Shimia isoporae: one gene and its partner. The protein of the gene in region 1 interacts with the protein of each later gene in a pairwise test. Links are inferred from orthologs where the notes say so. Each region holds a gene or a part of one and is shown on either strand. Other genes may lie near its edges. The genes, in order: dprA and recA.

What was found.
Region 2: the proteins of dprA (region 1) and recA interact in binary tests that used the Bacillus subtilis proteins (3 or more experiments, as listed by UniProt). The link is inferred for Shimia isoporae from one-to-one orthologs.

Annotation. Positions count from the first base shown.
Region 1 is NZ_SMGR01000001.1:964,696-974,773, reverse strand. The notes cover bases 4,498-7,360. They hold dprA (DNA-processing protein DprA), read left to right. Parts: upstream 4,498-5,281; coding sequence 5,282-6,439; downstream 6,440-7,360. Other genes in these bases: topA (type I DNA topoisomerase), read left to right, coding at 6,585-7,360; tldD (metalloprotease TldD), read left to right, coding at 4,498-5,137. Also shown: BXY66_RS04790 (cytochrome c oxidase subunit 3), read right to left, coding at 86-886; BXY66_RS04785 (cytochrome c oxidase assembly protein), read right to left, coding at 916-1,491; BXY66_RS04780 (cytochrome C oxidase assembly protein), read right to left, coding at 1,491-1,652; cyoE (heme o synthase), read right to left, coding at 1,654-2,592; coxB (cytochrome c oxidase subunit II), read right to left, coding at 2,684-3,532; more of tldD, read left to right, coding at 3,716-4,497; more of topA, read left to right, coding at 7,361-9,158; BXY66_RS04750 (L,D-transpeptidase), read left to right, coding at 9,337-9,864; BXY66_RS04745 (CoA transferase subunit A), read left to right, coding at 9,961-10,078. UniProt on the Bacillus subtilis protein: Protein that helps load RecA onto ssDNA during transformation. Binds cooperatively to circular ssDNA, is able to bridge different segments of DNA. Favors the loading of RecA onto SsbA- or SsbB-coated ssDNA and formation of RecA-DNA filaments.
Region 2 is NZ_SMGR01000001.1:1,440,288-1,450,353, forward strand. The notes cover bases 2,217-5,067. They hold recA (recombinase RecA), read left to right. Parts: upstream 2,217-3,032; coding sequence 3,033-4,103; downstream 4,104-5,067. Other genes in these bases: BXY66_RS07030 (ATP-binding protein), read left to right, coding at 2,217-2,228; BXY66_RS07035 (sulfotransferase family 2 domain-containing protein), read right to left, coding at 2,225-2,824; BXY66_RS07045 (MOSC domain-containing protein), read left to right, coding at 4,100-4,651; alaS (alanine--tRNA ligase), read left to right, coding at 4,759-5,067. Outside these bases: more of BXY66_RS07030, read left to right, coding at 9-2,216; more of alaS, read left to right, coding at 5,068-7,431; BXY66_RS07055 (DUF1330 domain-containing protein), read left to right, coding at 7,435-7,722; BXY66_RS07060 (class II glutamine amidotransferase), read left to right, coding at 7,921-8,700; translational GTPase TypA, read right to left, coding at 8,738-10,066. UniProt on the Bacillus subtilis protein: Multifunctional protein involved in homologous recombination, DNA repair and competence.

The DNA of each region.
Region 1 (10,078 bases):
GGCAAGGAGTGGCCTTGCCGCGATCTGCTTTAAATCCGATTGGCTTTGCGGGATCAACCGTGCATCAAAGCCATTTTTCTGCGGCTTACTGACCCCAGATGTAGATCGCTGCAAAGAGGAAAAGCCAAACCACGTCCACGAAGTGCCAGTACCAGGCCGCCGCTTCGAAACCGATGTGTTTCTCCTGAGTGAAATGCCCCTTCATGAGGCGGATCAGGCAGACCAACAGGAAGATGGTGCCAATGATCACGTGGAAGCCGTGGAAACCAGTCGCCATGAAGAAGGACGCGCCGTAGATATTGCCAGCAAACCCGAACGCTGCGTGGCTGTACTCATACGCCTGGAAGTAGGTGAACAGCAGGCCCAGCAAAACCGCAATGATCAGGCCGTTTTTCATGTCTTTACGGTTGTTTTCATGCGCCAGTGCGTGGTGCGCCCAGGTCGCGGCACAGCCGGAAAGCAGAAGGATAAGCGTGTTGATCAGAGGCAGGTGCCACGGGTCGAACGTCTCAATGCCAACGGGCGGCCATACACCATCAACAGCAGGGCTTTCCGGGCTCATGGGGTAGAGCGCGTGCTTGAAGAAAGTCCAGAACCACGCTGCGAAGAACATGACCTCGGACATAATGAACAGGATGACGCCATAGCGCAGACCGATCTGCACCACAGGGGTATGATCACCCACCTGGCTTTCAGCGACAACGTCTGCCCACCAGCCGAACATGACGTACAGAACGCCAACCAGGCCGATCAGGAACATCCAAGGACCGCTGTCGTGCATCCAAAGCACGGCACCGAACAACATGATGAAACCACCGAGCGCGCCAAGAAGCGGCCACGCCGACGGCGCTAGAATGTGATAATCGTGATTTTTTGCATGCGCCATTGTGTTTAGTCCCTCGTTGGAAGGCGTATTTAGTTTACGTCTTTGTTGGTTGCTTGCGTCAAGGAGGCAGTCTCCTCGGGCAGGTCGATTTCATAAAATGTGTACCCCAGCGTGATCACCTTGACGTACTTTGCGTCACGGTCCTCAACGATCTCGGGATCAACATAGAAGCTTACGGGCATAGTTACCCGCTCACCCGGTTGCAGTACCTGCTCCTCAAAGCAGAAACAGTCGATTTTGGTAAAGAACCCGCCGGCGTCGTAAGGCACCACGTTGTAGCTCGCGCTCCCTGCCACCGGACGATCCGTGGGGTTGTAGGCCTCATAGAAAGCGAGACCTGTTTCGCCGATACGGACTTCCATCTCGCGCTGCATGGGTGTGAACTCCCATGGCATATCGCGCTCGGTAGAGGCGTCAAAACGGATCTTGATGGTTTTATCAAGGATCACTTCGCTTCCAGCGTCGGCGGTATTTGTAACCCCACCAAAGCCAGTCACACGGCAGAACCAGTCATAAAAGGGCACTGATGCCCAAGCCAGCCCACCCATGAGCAGCACGACACCGGCGGTCTGGGCCAGAGTTTTATGTTTCGGATCCATTGCCATCAGCGTTCAACGCTCGTGTTTGCTGGTTCATAGTCGCCGCGGGTCACCTTTACATAGGTCAGCCCGAAGACGATGAAGATAAAGCTCACAAGCACCAAGGCGACCCCAAGGTTACGGCCAAACCGGCGTTTGTGCAGTTCATGCGGTTCCTTGAAGCTCATGTCACCAGCCTCCCCAACCGTAGGGCGCCAACAGGGCTTCTGCCAAAATCGCGCCGAAATGCAGGAAGAGATACAGCAAAGACAGCGCAAAGAAGGCCTTTTCGCGTTTGTAACCGTCTGCTTCGGCGACCGCTTCGTCGCGGCGCCAGATCGAAACAGCACCCGCCAGGAACAGGCCGTTCAGCACAAGAGCCGTTGTCAAATAGATTGGACCACCGACGCCGGTAAACGCCATTCCAACGGCAATGACCGCCAGCAGAACGGTGTAGACAAGAATGTGGTTGCGGGTCACCCGCCGCCCATGCGTCACATGCAGCATCGGCACTCCAGCGTCTTTGTAGTCCGACTTCATGAACAAACATAGCGCCCAGAAGTGCGGCGGTGTCCACATGAACGTCAGGGTGAACATCAGAACAGACTCAATCGCCACACCACCGGTCACGGCGGCCCAGCCAATCATCGGGGGAAAGGCACCCGCCGCGCCGCCGATCACGATGTTCTGCGGAGTCCAGCGCTTGAGCCACATCGTGTAGATCACGGCGTAGAAGAAGATGGTGAAAGCGAGCAGTCCTGCAGCTACCCAGTTGGTCGCAAGACCTAACATCACTACCGAGAACCCGGAAAGCGCAACGCCAATTGCCAGCGCCTCGTCGCGCTGCACCTTCCCAGCGGGGATAGGACGACCCTGCGTACGCTTCATCAACTGATCGATGTCGCTATCAAACCACATGTTCAGGGCGCCCGATGCGCCACCGCCCACCGCGATAAACAAGATTGCACAAAACGCCTCGAAAGGGTGCAGGCTTCCCGGAGCGGCCAATAGGCCAACGGCAGCTGTGAACACCACCAAGGACATCACGCGAGGCTTTAACAGGGCGAAATAGTCGCCGAAGCTGGCCTCTCCTGTGCTGGCTTGCGTATTGATGCTTGCGTCGCTCATGGTCTTCCTTGTCGCAAAGGCGCGTCAGTTCCAAGCGCCTTCATTCGCCTCCAAAGGGCGGGGACTTCACCCCGCCAGTTGATGCATTTGTTCAGTCGGCTGCGGCCACTTTGACGGCCGGAAGAGTTGCCGGGTTACCCGCATACTCCTCGATCGCGCCTTTCAGCCACTCGTTGTATTTCTCCTCGGAAACAACTTCGACAGTGATCGGCATATAGGCGTGGTCCTTGCCGCACAGCTCAGAGCACTGACCGAAGTAGACACCCTCTTTGTCGGCTTCAAACCAAAGCTGTGCAATGCGGCCGGGCACTGCATCTTGCTTCACGCCGAACGACGGAATGGTCCAGCTGTGGATCACGTCGGCACCGGTAACGTCCATCACGACAGTCTTGCCAAGCGGCACGACAACTTTGGTGTCGGTCGCCAGCAAATATTCGTCGTCGTTGTAGCCATTCGCCGCCAGTTCCTCTTTCGGAAGCAGGAAGCTTTCGAATTCGAACTCGTGGTCTGTGTATTCGTAGCCCCAGTACCACTGATACCCTGTCACTTTGATGTGGATTTCGCCCTCAGGGATTTCTTGCTGGTTGAACAGAACCGGCAAGCTGTTTGCACCGATGAAAAGCAAAATCAGAATCGGGATCACTGTCCATGCGACCTCAAGGGTAGTGTGGTGAGTAAAGCTGGACGGGTTCGGGTTGGAGCGGCGGTTGTAGCGCACGATGCAGTACGCCAGCAGAAGAGTCACAAAAAGCGTGATGATGGAAATTATCCACAGCAGCAGAGTGTCCAAAGATTGAATTTGGCGTGCAAGTTCGGTTGCGGCCGGCTGGAAGCCTGTCGCGTTTGGAACCGGCTTGCCGATGTGTTCAGCCTCCTGCGCGAGCGCCGGAACGGCGGTTACAGCTGCCATAAGGCCCAGGAATGTCGATAGAATTCGCATGTCTCACCCTGATCGGTTGCGGTGTTTCTTTTGTTCAGATTCGCGCGATTCACACCATGTAGGCGGAATCCCGCTGTTGTTTCGCGCCTTGAAACCATATTCTGGCGCCTAGATAAAGATCGAAGCTTGCGGCGAACAGTCGCTTTTTTGATTTAGATCAAAACCCGAGTGAGCACAGACCGAATGACAAACACCCCTTTCCGCCCGTTTGAGACCACCCTGGATGAGGGCGCAGCCCTACGTTTGTTGCGTCAGGCAACGGCAGGCGCCGAAGACGGAGAGCTCTTTCTGGAGCGCCGAAGCTCCGAAGCGCTCGTATTCGATGATGGCCGCCTCAAGACCTCCAGCTTTGACGCAGCGCAAGGATTCGGCCTGCGCGCCGTAAACGGCGAGGTATCCGGTTATGCGCACAGCTCCGATATCTCAGAAGACGCCATCGCACGGGCAGTGGAAACAACACGTCTGGCCGTGGCCGAAGGCGGTGCGGTTTTGGCAGAGGCGCCGCAGCCGACGAACCGGAAACTTTATACAGACGCCGACCCAATCGGCGGTGTCTCATTTCCCGTAAAGATCGAAACGCTGCGCGAGATTGATGCCTTTGCGCGCGATTTGGATACCCGAGTGGTTCAAGTATCTGCGACCTTGGCGGCCTCCCATCAGGAAGTTGTCATTTTACGGCCGGATGGCGCCCGCATCGCTGACGTCCGCCCCATGACACGGGTAAACGTTTCTGTGATCGTGGAACAAAACGGGCGTCGTGAATCCGGTACCGCCGGCGGCGGCGGTCGCATCGGCCTTGATGGTTTGCTTGATCCGGCTGACTGGCAGTCCAAGGCTAAGGAAGCGCTACGCATTGCGTTGGTCAACCTTGACGCTGAACCCGCGCCTGCGGGCCCTATGGAAGTTGTGCTGGGCCCAGGTTGGCCGGGCATTCTCCTGCATGAAGCAGTCGGCCACGGCCTCGAAGGCGACTTCAACCGCAAAGGCACATCCAAGTTCGCCGGCCAAATCGGACAACAGGTGGCATCAAAAGGCGTGACCGTAATTGATGACGGAACCATTCCGGACCGTCGTGGCTCTATTACCGTTGATGACGAAGGGACGCCCTCCGGTAAAACAACCCTGATTGAGGATGGCATTCTCGTTGGTTACATGCAGGACCGCCAAAACGCGCGCCTCATGGGCGTGGCGCCAACAGGCAACGGGCGGCGCGAAAGCTATGCGCACGCTCCAATGCCTCGCATGACAAATACTTACATGAATGGCGGTACGTCTGATCCCGCAGACCTCGTCGCATCCCTGAAGGACGGCATTTATGCTGTTGGGTTTGGTGGTGGTCAGGTCGACATCACCAATGGCAAGTTCGTTTTCTCCTGTACCGAAGCCTATCGGGTTCAAAATGGCCAAATCAGCGCTCCGGTGAAAGGAGCTACTCTCATTGGCGACGGCGCCACCGCGATGATGCAGATCAAGGGCCTTGGCAACGACATGGCTCTCGATCCGGGAATGGGCAACTGCGGCAAGGCCGGCCAGTGGGTTCCTGTGGGTGTAGGTCAACCCACTGTATTAATGGAAGGTTTGACAGTTGGAGGCTCTGCCGCCTAATCCGACTTGGCGAGGCGCAGACTATCTGCGTCGCGCCCTGCCATGGTGAACAAACCGAATACGCATCCTTAAAATCCCGTTAGCGTTTACCGATCGTTAACGAGATTCGCCCTAACGTTGTGCAGCAAGGAGGCGGAGCTAAGGATGACTGAAGATCACAATTCTTCCACTCACCCCCAACTCCCACCCACCACGGAAGATGAGAGATTTTTGCGGCTTCGCCTCTTGCGTTCTCGTCGCGTTGGACCAACGACATTTCACCGCCTTTTGGACGAACACGGTTCTGCCGCAGCTGCGTTGGATGCGCTTCCAGCTGTGGCGCGGGCGGCAGGTGTCGACGATTATGTGCCCTGCCCCCACGAAGTCGCTGCGAAAGAATTAAAAGCAGCCCGCTCTGCCAAAGCGCGCGCAGTGTTCTTTGACGAACCCGACTACCCGTCCCACCTCGCCACCATTTCTGATGCCCCGCCAATGCTTTGGCTGCGCGGGGACCGTACTTTGCTCAAAAAACCGATGATCGCCATTGTGGGCGCCCGCAACGCTTCGGCGCTTGGAAACCGGACGGCGCGCGCGCTCAGCAAAGAACTGGCCGAAAATGGTTTTGTCATAGTGTCCGGTCTTGCACGTGGTATCGACGCCTCCGCCCACCGCGCCGCTCTGAAAACCGGGACAATTGCGGTTTTTGCCGGCGGCATTGACGTCATTTATCCAGCCGAAAACAGCCAGCTGGGCCATGACATCGCGGCCCAAGGCCTCTGTATATCCGAGCATCCCCCGGGGCTCGCCCCCCGCGCCCGACACTTTCCCTCTCGCAACCGGATAGTCTCTGGGCTCGCTCGCGCGGTTGTCGTGGTAGAAGCCGCGGCAAAATCCGGCAGCTTGATCACGGCCCGCACCGCTCTTGATCAGGGGCGTGAGGTTCTTGCTGTTCCAGGACATCCATTCGATGCCCGCGCCTCAGGGTGCAATTTACTGATCCGAGACGGAGCGCCCCTTGTGCGCAATGCAGAAGACGTCATCGAAGCCTTGAGCCTCCAGCAACAGGACACCCCACCTACAGGCGGCAAGAACGACTTAGTGACGGAGGAGGTTAAACCGGCGGCGGCACAGAAACGCAACCTGCGCGAAACCCATGCGCTGCATCTGGAAATTCTCAATCGCCTCGGTCCAACCCCGATCGCCGAGGATCAGTTGATACGCGACATTCAGGCTGATGCTGAAGACATCAGCCCTGCCTTGCTTGAGTTGGAATTAGAAGGCCAGATAACCCGCCAGTCGGGTGGGCTATTGTCCAGAAACTGATGTTTCCGACGCGATGCGAACCGGTGACATCCACTCAAATTTTAGCAATCCAACTACGCGATTTTTCGCAACGCATTGACAATCCCCCCTTTCGCCCCACATTTTTCGCCGCCATATAGCTCGCTCCGAGTCGAGAGGAATTTTCATGCCAGTTGTCGTTGTCGAATCCCCGGCAAAAGCCAAAACAATCAACAAATATTTGGGGTCCGACTACACCGTTCTTGCGTCCTACGGGCATGTCCGCGACTTGCCGGCGAAGAACGGTTCGGTTGATCCGGACTCCGATTTTGACATGCTCTGGGAGGTCGGCACCGACTCCCGAAAACATGTGAAAGCGATTGCCGACGCTCTCAAAGAAGACAACAACCTGATCCTCGCGACCGACCCCGATCGCGAAGGCGAGGCCATCAGCTGGCATCTGGAAGAAGCACTGCGCAAGCGCCGTGCCATCAAGAAAGACACACCTGTATCACGCGTAGTTTTCAACGCGATCACCAAATCCGCCGTGACCGAAGCAATGCAAAATCCGCGGCAGGTGGACCAGCCTCTGGTCGATGCATATCTCGCCCGTCGCGCATTGGATTATCTTGTTGGTTTCAATCTGTCGCCGGTTCTGTGGCGAAAACTTCCCGGCGCGCGCTCTGCCGGTCGCGTACAATCGGTCTGTTTGCGCCTCATCGTTGAACGAGAGATGGAAATCGAGGCCTTCAAGGCGCGCGAGTATTGGTCGGTCAAGGCGCTGCTTTCGACACCGCGCGGCAAGGAGTTCGAGGCCCGCCTTACAGTCTTAGGTGGCGAAAAACTCGACAAGTTCTCGATTGAAAACTCGACCGCTGCCGAACTGGCCGTACAGGCAATCGAAAGCCGCAACCTTTCTGTTGCCCGTGTCGAAGCCAAACCGGCATCGCGTAACCCGTCCGCGCCCTTCATGACATCGACCCTGCAGCAGGAAGCCAGCCGCAAGTTCGGCATGGGCGCGCGCCATTGCATGAACGCAGCCCAGCGCCTCTATGAAGCAGGCTACATTACCTACATGCGAACAGACGGGATCGACATGGCACCCGAAGCGGTGCAGGGCACACGAGACGCCATCAAGGAATTCTACGGCGCCGACTACGTGCCCGAAAAGCCGCGCATATACAAAAACAAGGCCAAGAATGCTCAAGAGGCGCACGAGTGTATCCGTCCAACGGACATGATGCGCAAGCCGGCAGATCTGAAAGTATCCGAAGACGACCAGCGGAAGTTGTACGACTTGATCTGGAAGCGCACGCTTGCCTGTCAGATGGAGGGTGCGCGCCTGGAGCGCACCACTGTCGATATCGCCTCTGACGACAAGCAAGTCGAGTTGCGCGCCACTGGACAGGTTGTTCTATTTGACGGTTTCCTACGGGTCTACGAGGAAGGCCGGGACGATCAGGTGGTCGACAGCGACGATGACAAGCGCCTTCCTCAGATCATGCAGGGCGAAAAAACCGACAAGCGCTCGGTTTCGCCAGAGCAGCATTTCACGCAGCCCCCGCCCCGCTACACAGAAGCGACGCTGGTCAAACGCATGGAAGAGCTCGGCATTGGGCGTCCATCGACTTATGCCTCGGTGATCACCACCATCCAGGACCGCGACTATGTGCGAAAGGAAAAAAACCGCCTTTTCCCTGAAGACAAAGGCCGGATCGTAACCATCTTCCTGCTAAATTTCTTCCGTAAGTACGTCGGCTACGAGTTCACCGCAAATCTGGAAGAAGAACTCGACGACGTCTCCGCTGGTGATCGCAACTATAAAAATGTGCTCGCCCGCTTCTGGAAAGACTTCAACACCGCGATCGCTGAAACCAGCGACCTGCGCATATCCGAAGTGCTTGATATTCTCGACGAAGCGCTCGCGCCACAGCTGTATCCTCCGCGTGAAGATGGCTCTGATCCGCGTGTCTGCCCTAAGTGTGGCAATGGCCAGCTACACCTCAAAACCTCCCGAACTGGTGGCTTTGTGGGCTGCGGCAACTACCCTGAGTGCAACTACACCCGTCCCATTTCCGGCGAAGGGGCCGAAGGCTACGAAAAGGTTCTTGGCGAGGACAATGGAGACGAGATCCACCTGAAATCTGGTCGCTTCGGTCCGTATGTACAGCGTGGGGAAGCAACCCCAGAAAATAAGAAGCCGCCACGCTCTTCCCTGCCCAAACAAGGCAAGGAGTTCCTTCCGGGCTGGGGGCCCAACGAAGTCACGTTGGAACAGGCCGTAACTTTGCTTACCTTGCCTCGAGAAATCGGCCCGCACCCCGACGGCGGCATGATTTCGTCCAACTTGGGACGCTTTGGTCCCTACATCATGCACCAGTTGCCGGATGAGGAAAAACCCGTCTATGCCAATCTCAAGGAAACGCTCGACGTATTTGAAATAGGCATGAACCGCGCGGTGGAAATGATCACCGAGAAGCGCAACAATCCGGGGCGCGGACGACGCGCTGCGGCCAAGGCTCTGCGTGAACTTGGCGATCACCCGGACGGCGGCCCGGTGAACATCATGGACGGGCGTTACGGACCCTATGTGAAATGGGAAAAGGTCAACGCAACGATCCCGAAAGAGGTCGAGGTCAAGGACGTGACCATGGAACAGGCTCTCGAATGGATTTCAGAAAAGGCGGGGAAAAAGAAGGCCACCCGTAAGAAAGCGCCGGCAAAGAAAAAAACCGCCGCAAAGAAAGCCTCTTCCAAATAATCATTGCAGGATGATGGGCGGTTCTCCGCCCATCATCCTCATGACACGCCTTGCTCACGAAAGTTTTAGAAACCGCGGAATTGCGTTTTTTGATGTGTGCCTGCACATCAATCACAAAACAGAGCAGGTCCGCACCATGAACCCTTCCCGAATGCCCCGCCGTGCTTTCCTTTTGGCGATGCCCACGCTTGCACTCACTGCTCGCGCCGGGCTCGCTCAAGAAGAAGTGGAAGCACCGGTGACAGCCGTCCGAAACATCTCAAGCTTCTCGCAACAGAACTGGCGCGATCACTTTGACACTCTGGGCAAGGCCACCATTGTTGCGGACACAACTTCGCGCGCGTTGCATTATTGGAGCGCAGATGGAAGCGATTATCGCGTCTACCCCACCTCTGTTCCGATGACAGAAGACCTCACCAAACGCGGTTATACAAAAATCGTGCGCAAACGCGTGGGTCCGGACTGGACGCCGACGCCCAGCATGGTCGAGCGCAATCCGGAACTGAAGTATATGCCTCCGGGTCCAGACAATCCGCTGGGAACCCACGCCATGTATCTGGAATGGCCAGCCTACCTCATCCATGGCACTCATGACACACGCAAGATCGGTCGTCGCAGCTCTGACGGCTGTATTGGGTTGTACAACCCATCGATCGCAGAACTCTTTGAAATAAGCCCCGTCGGCACTCAAGTGCGCATCATTTGATGCGCCCCGTAGTAATACGCGATACCCCTTCCAAACGTTGACTCCCCGGTGACGCGCCGTCACAACGTCCGCAATTCCGAATAAGGGGAGACATCCATGAAAAAGGTATATGCAAATGCCGCCGATGCGCTCGAGGGCGTTCTGAGCGACGGCATGTTCATTGCCTCAGGCGGCTTCGGCCTCTGCGGCATTCCCGAGCTATTGCTCGACGCCA
Region 2 (10,066 bases), 480 kb from region 1 along the record:
GAGCCGCTATGGCACTTCTGGGGGCATCCTTGATTTTGGACGACGCCATGTTGCAAATGATTTTGATCGGGACCGCTGTGGTCATCCTTTTGTCGCTGTTGGTTTTACGGTTTCGAACAGCGCGCATCGCCGACGGCTCAGCGGTGGAGATCGATTTGGTCAAGGCCCTGTCGGATAGGGAAAAAACCGAACAAATTCTGACGGATAGTTCCGGCACCATTCTTTTTGTTAATGCCGCGGCGCAGGCGCATTCGAAGGCATCTGATGAGTTTGTCGCAGATTTTGCAAAACGTCGCGCCGTAGACGGCGAAGGCCTTGTTACGCGACTTTTGGACGTTGCTGCAGAGGTTGGGCATGGTCAGGAAACGGTTCCGCAGCGCGATGGGTCGCTTGTTGTCACCGTGTCTCGCATGCCGAGCGGATCGGTTCACTGGGCGTTTGAGATACAACATCAGACAGCCGAGGCTCCGCAGTCCGGAGCGCCGAGACTGCCGATGCTGACGGTTGGCCGCTCCGGAACGATTCTTTTCATGAACCCTGCGGCGCGGACGCTTTTGGGGGAACGAAAGAAAACGCTGGCCGATGTGTTCGGAGACCGATCAGGTTCTCCAAACGAGGCGACTATGGTTATGACAGCTGGTGGCGAGCAACAGTGCCTTGTTGCCGAATTCGAAGCCACGGCGGGGCGTCGGGAAATTTACCTGTTGCCGACGGAAGTTCCGGTCGTGCGTGAAGGGGCGGTTCTGTTTGACGAACTACCTGTCGCGCTTCTCAAGCTTGACCGAGAGGGCAAAGTCCTGATGGCCAATCGCACGGCCAGGGGGCTGTTGGATGATCAGCTGACTGAAGAAACCCTTCTTGACGATCTTCTGGAAGGGCTGGGACGCTCCATCGTTGACTGGCTTGCCGAGGCGGCGTCCGGTCGCGGCGGTCACCATTCAGAGTTTCTCCGCCTGAAAAGCGACAAAAAAGAAGCCTTCGTTCAGGTCAGTTTGAACCGTGTTGTCGAAGGCGACACGAGTTCGCTGATCGCTGTTCTCAGCGATGCAACCGAATTGAAGTCGCTTGAAGCACAGTTTGTGCAAAGCCAAAAGATGCAGGCAATTGGTCAGCTTGCAGGGGGCGTGGCGCATGACTTCAACAACCTTTTGACTGCGATTTCAGGGCATTGCGACTTGTTGTTGCTGCGCCATGATCAAGGTGATCCGGATTTTGCAGACCTGATCCAGATCAATCAGAACGCCAATCGCGCTGCTGCTCTCGTCGGTCAACTTCTGGCCTTCTCGCGGAAGCAAAACCTGCGGCCGGAGATCGTTGACCTTCGCAACTCGCTAGCGGATTTGACTCATCTCCTGAACCGACTTGTCGGCGAAAAGGTTACGCTCAGCCTGAGCAACGACCCGGTTCTTCCCGCTATCCGCGCGGATAAGCGACAGCTTGAACAAGTGCTGATGAACCTTGTGGTCAACGCACGCGATGCAATGCCAAACGGCGGCGAAATCCGTGTGGTTACTGAAGGGCTCGACCTTGTCGAGCCGCTTGAGCGCGACCGCGTAGTGGTTCCGGTTGGGAAATACGTGTCGATCAGTGTCACTGATGAAGGTACAGGTATTGCTCCGGACAAGCTTCAGAAGGTGTTTGAGCCGTTCTTCACAACCAAAAAGACGGGTGAAGGTACAGGGCTGGGCCTGTCGACGGCTTATGGCATCGTGAAGCAAACCGGCGGCTATATCTTTGTTGATAGCGAAGTAGGCGTGGGCACACGGTTCTCTCTGATGTTCCCAGCCTATTTGGGCGATGAGGATGCTGCTCCGGTCGAGCAGGCACCCGCGAAAGCCAAAGAGGCATCGGTTAGCCACAGCGGTGTTGTGATGTTGGTCGAGGACGAGGCGCCGGTGCGGTCCTTTGCGACACGGGCTTTGAAAATGCGCGGCTTTACTGTGCTGGAAGCTGGGTCGGGCGAGGAAGCCATCGAACTTTTGGAAACGGAACGACCCAATGTGGATGTTTTCGTAACAGACGTGATCATGCCTGGTGTCGACGGTCCGACATGGGTGCGTCAGGCGCGTGAAGTCTATCCCGACGTGCCTGTGATCTTCGTTTCCGGCTATGCTGAAGACAGCTTTAGCGATGATCAGGCGCGGATCACCAACTCCAGCTTCCTGCCCAAACCGTTCAGCCTTGGCGACCTTACCGAGGCTGTGCAGTCCAAGATCAAGACGGGTTAACCCAGGCTTTCGTAAAGCTCGAATTCTTCAGCGCATTTGCGCTGAAGTTTTGTGCGCGTGTCTGGCGAAAGCGACAGAGGCATGTCCGGAGAACTGTTGCGGCGTGGCAAATTGATTTTCATTTCGAGCCGCTGTTCCAGGAAACCGATCAGCGCCTCCTGATCTTCGTACCTGAACAAATGGTCAACCTTGACCCCGTTCTTGCGCGGCTCAAGAAACTTGGCCTGACTGCCGACATTGGCAAAGGACGCTTTACGATCACCCTTCATGTACTCTTGTACGAACTCTTCGAAGGACACATTCTCGGTTGAGTTTGGCAAACCACGAAGGTCTTCCCGGCGCCGGTATCTGTACCAGCTTGCAAGCCAGCTGATTGGTTCTCGCATCACCGCCATCGTTTCCATGTCGTCCGTCTTACAGGCGCGCTCAAACATTGGCCGAAAGAATCTGTTGTAGCGGTACAGAGGCGCGTGTTTGAGTTCGGGTGGATGGGAAATCACCATGTCCGCACTCGGGGCCAAAGCCTCTTCTATGGCTGTTGTTCCGGTTTTCGGAACCGAGAGGAAAACCAACTTTTTATTCCAGAAAACAAGCATCTACTGCGCCTCAGACAAAGGGTTATATGGTTTTCTCCTATTTGTGTCTGCTTTGTAAACCACTCGTTAACCATTGATGTAAAAAGCTTGGGTCATCGTTTTTTTGTTGATTTGTTCTCCTTTTGATCTCATAAGAATTGAGAACAAGAGGTGAACGCAGGCAATGATTGCCGCCCGTCCGCGGGTATGGAATAAGGAGCCAAGCACAATGGCAACGGCAGATCTTTTGACAATGAGCAGCAAGAAGAATTCCCCCGACAAACAAAAGGCGCTGGACAGCGCTCTGGCACAGATCGAACGTCAGTTCGGGAAGGGCTCGATCATGAAACTCGGCGCCGATAATCCGGCGCAAGAGATCGAATCCACCTCGACGGGGTCTTTGGGTCTCGATATCGCCCTCGGAATAGGTGGGTTGCCGAAGGGTCGTATCGTTGAGATTTACGGACCGGAAAGTTCGGGTAAAACCACTCTCACCCTGCATTGTATTGCGGAAGAACAGAAGAAGGGTGGTGTTTGCGCGTTTGTTGATGCGGAACACGCTTTGGATCCGCAGTATGCGAAAAAGCTCGGCGTGAATCTGGACGAATTGCTGATTTCGCAGCCGGATACAGGTGAGCAGGCGCTGGAAATCACCGACACGCTTGTGCGTTCCGGTGCCGTGAACATGGTTGTGGTCGACTCGGTTGCTGCGCTGACACCTAAGTCCGAGCTTGAAGGCGACATGGGCGATAGTAACGTGGGTGTTCAGGCCCGTCTGATGAGCCAGGCGATGCGGAAACTGACGGGGTCGATCGCGCGTTCCAACTGCATGGTTATTTTCATCAACCAGATCCGGATGAAGATCGGTGTGATGTTCGGTTCGCCGGAAACCACAACCGGCGGTAATGCGCTTAAGTTCTATAGTTCCGTGCGTTTGGACATCCGGCGTATCGGCTCACTGAAGGACCGCGATGAGGTGGTTGGCAACGCGACCCGTGTCAAAGTGGTCAAGAATAAGGTGGCGCCACCGTTCAAGCAGGTTGAATTCGACATCATGTACGGCGAAGGCATTTCCAAGATGGGCGAATTGCTTGATCTGGGAGTGAAAGCCGGCGTGGTCGAGAAATCCGGTAGCTGGTTCAGCTATGGTGATGAGCGGATCGGGCAGGGGCGTGAAAACGCGAAAACCTTCCTGAAGGAAAACAACCGCATCGCTTATGAGATCGAAGACAAAATCCGCGCCGCGCATGGTCTGGATTTCGACATGCCACCGGGCGACGAGGACCTAGTCGAAGATTGACGCCAACGCTTGAAGACCTGAGTGAGGCCCTGTCTCATATACTGGCCGCTCCCAAAGACGGGGCGGCCATCTCGCATTTATGCCTTCGCCCCAAACGAAACACGCGCAAGTTTGTCGATGAAATCACACTCACCAAGGCAAAGGGTATTCCGGGCGAGCGTTGGCTGACTCAGCCGTGGATCCGGTTGGACAACGGCGATCCACATCCCGGAATCCAAGTTTGCATCATACCCAAACGGTTGCTTGATCTGGTTTGGCGACCGGAAGGAGATGCGCTGCATCCTGGCGATACATTCGCGGCGGACATCGACACGTCGGAGGCAAACATGCCTGAAGGACAACTTTTGTCCGTCGGCTCGGCTGTGATCCGAGTGTCGGAAGTGTTCAACGATGCCTGTGTGAAATGGAAAGCGCGATACGGAAAAGACGTTTTTGACTGGGTGCGCTATCCCGAACACAAAGAATACAGGTTTCGGGGTCTTTTGTGTTCCATTGAACAGGATGGCGTCATCCGAACTGGTGACGTGCTGCGCAAGGTTCCTGTGTAGCGCACATGCTGTGCAAACTGCGCGTTTTTCCAATGCCATGTGGACAGCCCCGCGCTGTGGTTATAAACCCGATCCGACACGCAAAACAAAGCGCAAGAGATCTGCTCATGGCCAGCCTGAACGACATACGTTCGACCTTTTTGAACTACTTCTCCAAACAGGGGCACGAGATTGTGGACTCCAGTCCGCTCGTGCCACGCAACGACCCGACGTTGATGTTCGTTAACTCTGGTATGGTGCAGTTCAAGAACCTCTTCACCGGTGTTGAGACACGCGACTATCAACGCGCGACCTCGGCGCAGAAGTGTGTGCGCGCAGGCGGCAAGCACAACGATCTCGACAATGTCGGCTACACCGCGCGCCACCACACTTTTTTCGAGATGCTCGGCAACTTTTCCTTTGGGGATTATTTCAAGGATGATGCGATCCCGTTTGCGTGGGAGCTGATCACCAAGGAATTCGATATTCCAAAGGACAAGTTGTATACGACGGTTTACCATACCGACGACGAAGCCTTTGAAATCTGGAAGAAAGTCGGCGTTCCGGAAGACAGGATTATTCGCATCGCGACCCATGACAATTTCTGGCAGATGGGTCCCACCGGTCCTTGTGGGCCTTGCACAGAGATTTTCTACGACCACGGTGACCACATCTGGGGTGGCCCTCCTGGTTCTCCCGAAGAAGACGGCGATCGCTTCATCGAAATCTGGAACGTCGTTTTCATGCAAAACGAACAGTTCGAAGACGGGTCGATGAAGGCTCTGGATATGCAGTCGATCGACACCGGTATGGGGCTTGAGCGGATTGGTGCGCTGCTTCAGGGGTCACACGACAACTATGACACCGATCTGTTCAAAGCTTTGATCGAAGCGTCAGCCAACGTTACATCCACCGACCCGTATGGTGATCAGAACGTGCACCACCGCGTAATTGCAGATCACCTGCGGTCTACTTCGTTCCTGATGGCGGACGGCGTCATGCCATCCAATGACGGTCGTGGATATGTACTTCGCCGTATCATGCGCCGCGCGATGCGACATGCTCACCTTCTGGGAGCGAAGGACCCCGTGATGCACCAACTGGTTCCTTCGCTGGTTCAACAAATGGGTCAGGCCTATCCGGAACTGGGACAAGCGCAGTCTCTTATTGAGGAGACGCTCAAGCAGGAAGAGGTCAAATTCAAACAGACTCTCGATCGTGGCTTGAAACTTCTCGATGAGGAACTCGACAGTCTTGACGAGGGCGCACCTTTGCCAGGTGCTTCTGCGTTCAAGCTTTATGACACATATGGTTTCCCACTCGATCTGACGCAGGACGCGCTACGGGAAAAAGGTCGTGAGGTGGACACCGATGGTTTTGACGCTGCGATGGCTGAACAGAAAGCCAAGGCACGCGCCGCTCACGTGGGATCCGGTGATGCTGCGGAAGCGGCTCTTTGGTTTGATATCGCGGAAGACACGGGATCCACTGAATTTCTGGGCTATGACACCGAGACCGCAGAAGGTCAGGTACTGGCTCTGATTCAGGAAGGAGCCTTGGTCGATAGTCTGGAGCAGGGCGCTGAAGGTTGGGTTGTTGTGAACCAGACACCTTTCTACGCGGAAAGCGGTGGTCAGGTTGCAGATCATGGCATTATCTCTCGTCTGGAGAACCGGGGCGATGTCGGGAATGTGTCGGACGTCCAGAAGTTTGCAGACAGCAAATTGTTTGCCCACAAGATCACGATGTCCCATGGAACATTGACCAAAGGCGACGCTGTTGCTCTGGATGTGGATCACGCGCGCCGCAAGGCAATCCGCGCTAACCACTCTGCCACGCACCTATTGCACGAAGCGCTGCGCGATGCGCTTGGCGATCACGTGGCACAGCGTGGCTCGTTGAACGCTGATGACCGTCTGCGGTTTGACTTCAGCCACAACAAGGCGCTGACCGCTGAGGAAATGCTAGCCGTTGCACAGGACGTGAATGCTTATATCCGCCAGAACACGCCGGTTGAGACGCGGATCATGACGCCGGATGACGCGCGTGATCTGGGCGCGCAGGCGCTCTTTGGTGAGAAATACGGCGACGAGGTGCGCGTTGTTTCCATGGGGCAGGCCAACACCGGCAAGGGCCTGCATGGTGACACATATTCCATCGAACTCTGCGGTGGCACACACGTCAAACAGACCGGCGACATCGGTGTGTTTGTGATCCTGTCCGATGGTGCATCGGCTGCTGGCATTCGCCGGATCGAAGCTCTGACCGGTGAAGCCGCGTTCCACCACCTGCACGAGCAGGCCAAGCGCGTGGCCAATATTGCCACCAAGCTGAAAGTCCAGCCGCCACAATTGATCGATCGTGTTCAGGGGCTGATGGATGAACGTAAGGCGCTACAAAATGAGGTTGCGTCGCTTCGTCGGGAACTGGCCATGGCCGGTGGTGCGGGGCAGGGCAGCGGCCCTGAAGCGAAAGAGATCAATGGTGTAAAGTTCTTTGCGCAGGTTCTGTCTGGTGTGTCCGGCAAAGATCTCCCTCCGCTTATGGACGAGCATAAGACCCGTTTGGGCAGCGGTGCGGTTCTTCTGATTGCCGACACGGGCGACAAAGTTGCTGTGGCCGCAGGGGTTACTGATGACCTGAAGGACAATCATTCCGCGGTTGATCTTGTGCGGGCCGCCGTCCAGGCGCTTGGTGGCAAGGGCGGTGGTGGCCGTCCGGACATGGCGCAAGGCGGCGCAAAAGACGCAAGCAATGCAGACGCGGCTATTGCCGCAGCTGAAGCTGTTTTGGGAGGATAAATTATGGGTGCACTTTGGATCGCACATGTGACAGTGACGGACTCAGACGCATACGCGAAATATGCGGAACTGGCGGGTCCGGCCATTGCCAAACACGGTGGCGAATTTATCGCGCGTGGCGGACGTTTCGTTCAACTGGAAGGCAAGGAGCGCCCACGCAACGTTGTCGCCAAGTTTCCGGACGTCGATACAGCCGTGGCCTGTTACAACAGTCCCGAGTATCAAGAAGCTTTGAATCACGCACGCGACGCGAGTGAGCGGGAACTGATGGTGGTTGAAACCAGCGAGTGACTTGGTTACTCCGAAATCAGAATGAAGTTCTGCAAGCGCGAGCCGGTTCGGAAATCGGTTCGCGTTTTTCGTTCGATCTCGGTCTTTCTTCCCGCGGTGAATTGAGTTACACGTCCGCAAAATCACCACTTGCTGTGAGCCAGAGTCTGAGCCAGCCAGCGCAAGTGCGGGAAACGCACGCGAACGGAGATTGAGCATATGTGTCGTTGGGCTGCTTACATCGGAGCACCGGTGTATATCGAGGACGTTGTTATCCGTCCGGATCACTCACTAATCCATCAAAGTATCCAGGCAACTGAATGCAAGACCCAAACCAATGGCGATGGTGTTGGGCTTGCCTGGTACGGTGACCGGCCGGAACCGGGTTTGTATCGCGACATACTGCCTGCGTGGTCGGATCCTAACCTGAAGTCCCTGACGGCGCAGGTGAAGTCCGGCCTATTTTTGGCCCATGTGCGCGCGTCGACAGGAACCGCAACCAGCCGGAACAACTGCCATCCGTTCGCTGTCGGCAAATGGTCGTTCATGCACAACGGGCAAATTGGTGGCTTTGAAAGTTTCCGGCGGCATGCTGACATGATGATCCCCGACGCATTGTACGGTGAGCGAAAGGGAGCAACTGACAGTGAAGTTCTGTTCTTGTTAGGGCTGACTGAAGGTCTGGATGACAATCCGAAGGAAGCGATGGAAATTGCAGTCGGCATTTTGCAACGAATGAGCCGCGAACGGGGAACGACGCCTCACATGCGTTTGGCGGCTGCGTTTTCCGACGGAAAGACGCTATATGCCGTACGCTACGCTTCCGACAAAAGGGCTCCGACAGTTTACCATCGCAAAAGCGAAAGCCGGTCCGGGCGTGCTGTGGTGAGCGAACCATTGGTACAGGCTGAAGAGGGATGGGAAGAGGTCCCGCCGGGTTCTTTCTGTACCTTTCACGGCGACGAGGTATCAATCGAACCCTTCAAGCCGCTACTCTAATGAAAAAGGCCGGAGCTGATGCTCCGGCCTTTTGAGTTTATTGGGCAGCTTTGGACATCCGCTTGCGTTCGTGCGGATCCAGATAACGCTTGCGAAGGCGTACGCTGTTTGGGGTGACCTCTACCAGCTCATCGTCATTGATGTAGGCAATGGCTTCTTCCAGAGAGAGCGTCATTGGCGTGGTCAGGCGCACGGCTTCGTCTGAGCCGGATGCGCGCACATTGGTGAGTTTTTTGCCCTTGAGCGGGTTCACTTCCAGATCGTTGTCACGGCTGTGCTCACCGATGATCATGCCGGTGTAGACGTCAGCCTGGGCACCGATCATCATTTTACCGCGGTCTTCAAGGTTCCACAGGGCGTAGGCGACGGACTGTCCGTTCTCCATCGAGATCAGCACACCGGCGCGACGGCCGGGGATGGAGCCCTTGTATGGTGTCCAGCCGTGGAAGACGCGGTTAAGAACACCGGTTCCGCGCGTGTCAGTCAGGAATTCGCCATGATAGCCGATCAGGCCACGCGAGGGGACATGTGCGATGATACGGGTTTTGCCAGCACCTGCAGGACGCATTTCAACCAGTTCGCCTTTGCGCGAACCGGTCAGTTTTTCAATAACAGCGCCGGAATACTCGTCATCCACGTCGATGGTCGCTTCTTCGACGGGCTCCATTTTCTGTCCGTCTTCTTCACGCATGATCACCTGAGGGCGGGAGATCGAAAGCTCAAAACCTTCGCGGCGCATGTTTTCGATCAAAACACCCATCTGCAATTCGCCGCGACCGGAAACTTCAAAGGCCTCACCGCCGGGGGTGTCGGCAATCTTGATGGCAACGTTGGATTCAGCTTCTTTGTAAAGACGGTCACGGATGACACGAGACTGCACCTTTTTGCCGTCGCGACCGGCCAGTGGGCTGTCGTTGATCCCAAAAGTTACAGTAATGGTGGGTGGGTCGATCGGTTGAGCCTCAAGTGGCTCATCAACCGCCAAGGCACAGATCGTATCGGCCACAGTGGCTTTGGCCATTCCGGCGATGGACACGATATCGCCAGCTTGTGCTTCGTCGATGTCTTGCTGTGCGAGGCCGCGGAATGCCTGAATTTTGGTGACTCGAAACTGTTCAATCTTCTGGCCGATGCGGGAAATCGCCTGAACGGTTGCGCCAACCTTGAGAGTGCCGGATTCGACACGACCGGTCAGGATTCGACCGACAAACGGGTCGGACCCGAGGGTAGTGGCCAGCATGCGGAAGTCATCATCCTGTTTGTGTACCTGCTTGGGTTCCGGAACATGGTTCACGATCAGGTTGAAAAGGGCGTGCAAGTCTTGGCGCGGGCCGTCGAGTTCGGCGTCTGCCCATCCGTTGCGGCC